3 regions of the Photorhabdus kleinii genome follow, and region 2 is predicted to be linked to each of the others. Evidence: predicted binding sites of a transcription regulator. Region 2 holds the regulator's gene; each other region holds the start of a gene.
The links. The regulator Fur, encoded in region 2, represses iron uptake genes when iron is present. The targets are predictions, from matches to a motif close to ATAATAATGAGAACNACTATCAA.
Positions count from the first base shown of each region.

Region 1: exbB (tonB-system energizer ExbB) is a predicted target of Fur. The motif match lies at 987-1,009, and genes of this name have one in related genera.
Region 3: ftnA (non-heme ferritin) is a predicted target of Fur. The motif match lies at 1,516-1,538, and genes of this name have one in related genera.

Region 1 is NZ_JAJAFY010000006.1:111,467-113,749, reverse strand. It holds gene metC (cystathionine beta-lyase) at 1-803, opposite strand, end outside; gene exbB (tonB-system energizer ExbB) at 1,097-2,131, shown strand; gene exbD (TonB system transport protein ExbD) at 2,135-2,283, shown strand, end outside.
Region 2 is NZ_JAJAFY010000016.1:11,799-14,081, reverse strand. It holds gene LG003_RS10080 (beta-N-acetylhexosaminidase) at 1-1,054, shown strand, start outside; gene fur (ferric iron uptake transcriptional regulator) at 1,131-1,577, opposite strand; gene fldA (flavodoxin FldA) at 1,944-2,283, opposite strand, start outside.
Region 3 is NZ_JAJAFY010000001.1:145,858-148,140, reverse strand. It holds gene copD (copper homeostasis membrane protein CopD) at 1-183, opposite strand, end outside; gene yobA (CopC domain-containing protein YobA) at 186-572, opposite strand; gene ftnA (non-heme ferritin) at 892-1,395, opposite strand; gene LG003_RS00665 (DNA polymerase III subunit theta) at 1,709-1,939, shown strand; gene pip (prolyl aminopeptidase) at 2,114-2,283, opposite strand, start outside.

The sequences.
Region 1 (2,283 bases), on a different contig from region 2:
TTTTCATGCTGTTTCAGACGAATAGCTAAAGTCCGTAATCCACGGCTGGCCATATAAACTGTATCGGCATCTGCCATTTGTCCCATCAAATAGGAACTCTCTCGCAGTTGTACACAACAGCGTTCATTAGCCACAGCAATACCTAACATTGCGTCTGAGTGACCAATAATATATTTGGTGCCTGATTGAATCGAAATATCGATGCCGAATTCTAGCGCTTTAAACAGCACGCCTGCTGCCCAAGTATTATCGATCATGATGACAATATCCGGATTGACTTGGCGCACTGCGCGGACAATCGCGGGGATATCTTGTACTTCCATTGTGATGGAGCCAGGGGATTCAAGAAACACCACTTTGGTATTGGGCTTAATCAGATCAGCAATTTCTTCGCCAATCATGGGATCGAAATAATCGGTGGTAATATTCATCCGTGACAATATCTTGTCACAGAAACTTTGCGTCGGGTCATAAGCCGAACCGGTTAATAGAATATGATCACCGGCGGCGGCAAAAGCGAGAATGGCATTACTAACCGCGGCAGCACCAGAAGGGTAAAGCATACAGCCGGCGCCACCTTCTAGTTCAGCCATTGCTGCTTGAAAAGAGAAATGAGTCTGTGTCCCACGGCGGCCATAAAACAGTTCGCTCTTGTCCCGGTTTTGCGTCGCATGTCTTTTGGCGGCGACAGAATCGAAGATCACCGATGATGTTCGCTGAATGATGGGATTGACCGCGCCTTGAGTAAATTTTTGGCTTCTACCAGCATTGACCAGTGAAGTTTCCAGTTTTTTTTCTGCCATGATCCATTGCTACCTTAGAACACTTCAATTTTTGAAATGGTGTAAAAAATAGAGTTAACACGTTAAAAGATTTAGACCTTTTTGTACAAAGGGATTAGAACAACTTGACGAAAATTCATCTCATTACCTGTGAGTAGGGGGTGCTTAACTTTATTTTGTGAAGGGGTAATACTTTTTTATTAAACAATAATGATAATTACTATCAAATCACTTAAGGTTTGATATTATCAGCCTGCATGTTCATTCAATCTGGTGAAGATGAGCAAAGACTCAGTATAAATAAGGTTAGTGAGATGACGAAAAGTAATTCACTGCTAAATAACAAGGTTTATAGCAAAGGGAGTAAAGGCCAACTGATGCGAAATTTGACTGTTTCAATAATATTAGCGCTCGGGCTGGCAGGTTCGGCATTGGCTGATACAGCACCAGCATCTGCAACAGAGACCAATAACACGGCGAAAACCGTACAGATTTCAGGGTCTATTCCGGCATCCCCCCCGGCGGTGACGGATGCAACTGCACCACTTGCAAATCAGATTGCGTTGCAAACGGCATCTGCGACGGAGGGCGCCCAAGTGACGCCGGTTGCAACGGATGAGGTTGCACCTAAAGCTCCTGCTGATGAAGCCAGCCTTTCTAGTGGCTTTGCTACTGATCTGTCTATTTGGGGGATGTATCAGAACGCTGATGTTGTGGTTAAGACCGTGATGATTGGCTTGGTGATTGCTTCTGTTATTACTTGGGCTCTGTTCTTCTCAAAAGGTACTGAACTGATAGCTGCCGGCCGTCGTTTACGTAAAGAGCAATTCGCTTTAACGGACGTGAATAGCCTTGATCAGGCTACGGAAATTGCCGAAGGTTTCAGCAAACACAGTATTGGCCGCTTGTTGCTGAGTGAAGTACAGGCAGAACGTCAATTATCTTCTGAGAGTACTGATTTGAATAGCACGAAAGAGCGTGCCGCTTTCCGTCTGGAACGTTCCGTTGCGGCTATCAGCCGTCATATGGGGCGTGGTAATGGCTATCTGGCAACCATTGGGGCGATTTCTCCTTTCGTTGGTTTATTTGGTACGGTGTGGGGAATCATGAATAGCTTTATCGGTATTGCCCACTCACAGACAACTAACCTCGCGGTTGTGGCGCCGGGTATTGCGGAGGCCTTGTTAGCGACAGCACTTGGTTTGGTCGCAGCGATCCCTGCCGTTGTGATATATAACATCTTCGCCCGTATGATCGTTGCTTACCGTGGTCAGGTTGGTGACATGGCGGCACAGTCAATATTACTGCTTGGCCGTGATCTGGATTTAGCAAATAGCAAGACAAGGTGATTTATGGCAATACGTCTTAATGAAGATCTGGATGATAGTGGCGAATTGCATGAAATCAACGTCACACCATTTATTGACGTGATGTTGGTGTTATTGATTATCTTCATGGTAGCAGCACCACTGGCAACCGTTGATATTAAAGTGGATTTACC
Region 2 (2,283 bases):
AGATGAAGCGAAGAATATCCGTTTGGGAGACGGATTCCAGGATAAAAATGGTCCTATCGTACCGGGTAAGGGCATTATTGATAAAAATGCGGAAGATAAACCGTGGGCTAAATCTCAGATTTGTCAGAAGTTGATAGAACAGGGTGTTGTGAAAGACATTGATTATCTTGCCAGCGACTTCGCAATTGAAGTGAGCAAAATTGTGAATGCTAATGGCATTGAAAGGATGCAGGCGTGGCAGGATGGTTTTAAACATGTTGGCAGCGCTAAAGATTTTGCCACCAAACGCGTTGGGGTGAATTTCTGGGACGCTCTCTACGATGGCGGCTTTGATTCAGTCAATGATTGGGCAAATAAGGGCTATGAAGTGGTGATATCTAGCCCAGATTATATTTATCTGGATATGCCATATGAAGTTCATCCACAGGAGCGTGGCTATTATTGGGCGGCTCGTTTTAACGATGAAGCTAAGATCTTTAGTTTTGCACCCAATAACATACCTCAAAATGCTGAAACTTCCATTGACCGTGATGGTAATGCATTCCGTGCGAAAAGTGATAAACCGTGGCCGGGCGCTTATGGGCTTTCAGGTCAAGGATGGAGTGAAACGGTTCGGACTGATGAACAGATGGAATATATGATTTATCCGCGCTTGTTACCGCTGGCAGAACGGGCATGGCACCGGGCCGGTTGGGAGCTGGATTATGTTCCGGGCCAGGTATATAAGCGTGGAGAAACGTATAAAGTCGATATAGATGCGCTTAATCGCGACTGGACTCGATTCGCTAACCTGATAGGGCAACGTGAACTTAGTAAACTGGATAAAGCAGGTATTGCTTATCGTCTGCCGGTTCCGGGGGCTAAGGTAAAACGGGGTATCTTGCGGGCTAATGTTGCTCTGCCTGGATTGGTAATCCAGTATTCGACTGATGGCGGTCGTAACTGGGAAGTTTATAACAACCATAAACGCCCAAGAGTGAGGGGTGATGTGTTGATCCGTTCTGTCAGCCCGGATGGTAAACGTTATAGTCGAATTGATAACGTAAAGGCATGATAATGTTGTAGTAAGAGGGGAACCCTGATGGGTTCCCCTCTCTAGGTAGATAAAAAATTAGCGGTTCAGGCGTGAATTATTTCTCATCATGTGCACTACTATCTTCGCGGCAATTACCGGCAGAGCAGTGACCATATAAATAAAGACTGTGGTTTGAAAGCTTAATCCCATAACGCTCAGCAATGTTCTTCTGGCGTCTTTCGATATATTTGTCACTGAATTCAATGACTTTACCACAGTCCAGGCAGATTAAATGGTCGTGGTGTTGTTGTTGAGTGAGTTCAAAAACCGATTTGCCACCCTCAAAGTTATGACGGGTGACAATACCGGCATCATCAAACTGATTCAACACGCGGTAGACAGTAGCAAGTCCAATCTCTTCACCGTTATCAATCAGTTTTTTGTAGAGATCTTCCGCACTGACATGGTGGTATTCAGGCTCCTGTAACACTTCCAATATTTTCAGACGAGGAAGTGTAACTTTAAGTCCAGCATCTTTTAATGCCTTATTGTTGTCGGTCATGCGGATTCAGTCCTGTTACTCAGTAAAGTGAACTTAGTGATACTTCAAAAAGTACCAGTTAGTTATCAGATTATGATTATAGGCATGGCTAATGAAAATGAAAACCACGTTAACCTTAACTTTCATTATACATTTTGCCAGAATAATCGTTTATAAAACGCAGGAATAACCTTACTATTTATCATACTTAGGCTGTTTTTTGCCATTCTTCGTAGTGAAAAGCGGATTTAAGCAGTGTTCTGACAAAAGTAATAGCCTTTGAATGCGATCCCACAGGTGCGAGTGAAGCGAGTCACTTCTCACCTACCGTGGGTTCACTATTGATAAGAAATGGCCTGCACCAATTACGCTTACTGGGATAGGCCGCTATCCTGCAAGAATTTCTGACAAACTCAGCTCTTCGTAGATCTGTTTAGTCCAGGCATTAACACGCTCTTCTGTTAATTCTGGTTGGCGGTCTTCATCAATAGCAAGCCCAATAAAATGGCTATCATCAGCCAGACCTTTTGATTCTTCGAAGTGATAGCCCTCGGTTGACCAATGACCAACAATAATGGCGCCGCGGGGTTCAATAATGTCACGGATAGTTCCCATAGCATCGCAGAAATATTCCGCGTAATCTTCTTGATCACCACAACCAAAAAGGGCGACCAACTTCCCTTCAAAATCGATCTCTTCCAGAGTAGGAAAGAAATCATCCCAGTCA
Region 3 (2,283 bases), on a different contig from region 2:
TCCCATTGTTGTTACTAATGTCACAACTGTACTGATAATTACCCCTACACGAAGGCGCACATCAATCAGAACAGATAAACGCTCAGGAACCAATATGGCAGTAAATATGCTAAAACCAAACACTAACATAACTGCCACGAAATGAGTGAAGCGACAAAGAATATACAGCGTCGCTAGAGACATAATTATTTCACTGTAAAGCTATAGACACCTTTAGTCTTATGCCCATCAACAGAGACCACGCTCCAGTTAACATCATATCTCCCTGTCGTCAGTTTATCTTCGATAGGAAGAATAAGTTTCGTATTAGTTACCGGATCAAGCTTCAATTTTCCCGTTTTAATGGGTTTATTTTCCGGGCCAATCACTTTTATTTTACTAAAACTCAGCTCAATACCTTCAGAAAAGCTTAGCGTGATCACCTGCGGTGTATTTTCTACTGTAGTATCTTCTGCCGGAATTTGTTCTGTTAAATGCGCATGAGCCAAAGCTTGCTGGCAAGATATGGCAACAAAAAGGACAATTAAAGCAGATAATTTTCGGCCAAAAGAGCGGATTGTGCTAATGGTCATCAATAACCTCTTAATTTTCAAATGAATCTCTATATACCCGTCATCTTTCAAGTTGCCTCTTTGTTGGCTACACTCACTCACCCCGGTCACATAGTTACCTATGCTCCCGGGGATTCGCTCCCTTGCCGTCGCGATGCATCTTGAAATCCATAGGATATAAATTGTCATCATTTTATATCAAAAGAATTATTTTATCTGCGATAACTTACAATAAGAATTTCGTCTTGTGAACTATCGCGCAAAAATAAAGGAAAACCGCAGTATTGACTTTAAATACCTAAAGTTATTGCGACTACTGCGGCTAATTAATTCCATTTCATTAGACAGGATTTGCAGCAGCCAGACCTTTCAGATCCTTATCTAATAAGAAAAGTGCTTTACCATCCTCACCAACCATATCCAGTTTATCAAGGATAGATTTAAACAATTTCTCTTCTTCATGCTGTTCTGCTACATACCATTGCAGAAAGTTAAAAGTAGAATAATCCTGCGCGGTTATCGCCAAATGAGCCAGTTTATTAATTTCGGCAGTAATAAATTTCTCGTGTTCATAAGTTCTATTGAGTACATGAGATATAGATTCATAATCGGCCGAAGGTGCATCAATTTGCCCCAAACGTGGCATTGCGCCTGTATCACTCAGATACTCAAACAAGCGATGCATATGTTGCATCTCTTCCTGAGAGTGCGATTTAAAAAACGCAGCGGCACCTGGTAACCCTTGTTCACTACACCATGCACTCATTTGCAGATATAAATTCGCAGAATAGAACTCCAGATTCATCTGCTCATTTAATTTATTAACCATTTCTTGATTTAACATAATAGATACTCCAGTTATTAATTGAACTATATTATGCCAATTAAATGAAAATAATAAAACCCAATAATAAAAATAAATCAAAAATAAGTATCACATTGAAATATCAATATATTTTTTAATAAAAAAATGAAAATGAATCTCATTTAATATATTTAAATGAAAATGAATCACATTTACAAAATAATCTTCATCAAGGAATTTTGATATTTAATGATAATGAATATTATTTATATTTATAAAATAATCAATTCAGCCCTTGCCAGAAAAACCTGCTTGGATTAGTTTTATCACTTTGTGAATGAGAGAGACACTGATGAAACATAATCTGGCCGAACTTTCTACAGAGAATATGGACAAAGTGAATGTTGATTTGGCAGCTTCTGGTGTAGCCTTTAAGGAACGTTACAATATGCCGGTACTTCCTGATACAGTTGAACAAGAACAACCCGAACATCTGCGGCAATATTTTCAACAACGTTTAGTGCATTATCGCCAATTTTCCAAACAATTTTCCAATTTACCCTACGAGCCAAAAGGCCGCTGATCATCCAGTAAGAATGGGTAACCACCGGATAACCGGTGGTTATATACCCTATGGATTTCAAGATGGATCGCGGCGGCAAGGGAACGAATCCCCGGGAGCATAGAGAACTATGTGACCGGGGTGAGTGAGTGCAGCCAACAAAGAGGCAACTTGAAAGATAACGGGTATATCCAATTACTGATCTGCAAACCTATCTGTTGCACTAATAAGCTGATGTAAAATACCCGGCTCATCAAATGAATGCCCTGCTCCTTCAATGATATGTAATTCCGCTTCCGGCCATGCCTGCGCCAGATCCCAAGCATTTTGCACCCGGCAAGCCATATCATATCGGCCATGAATGA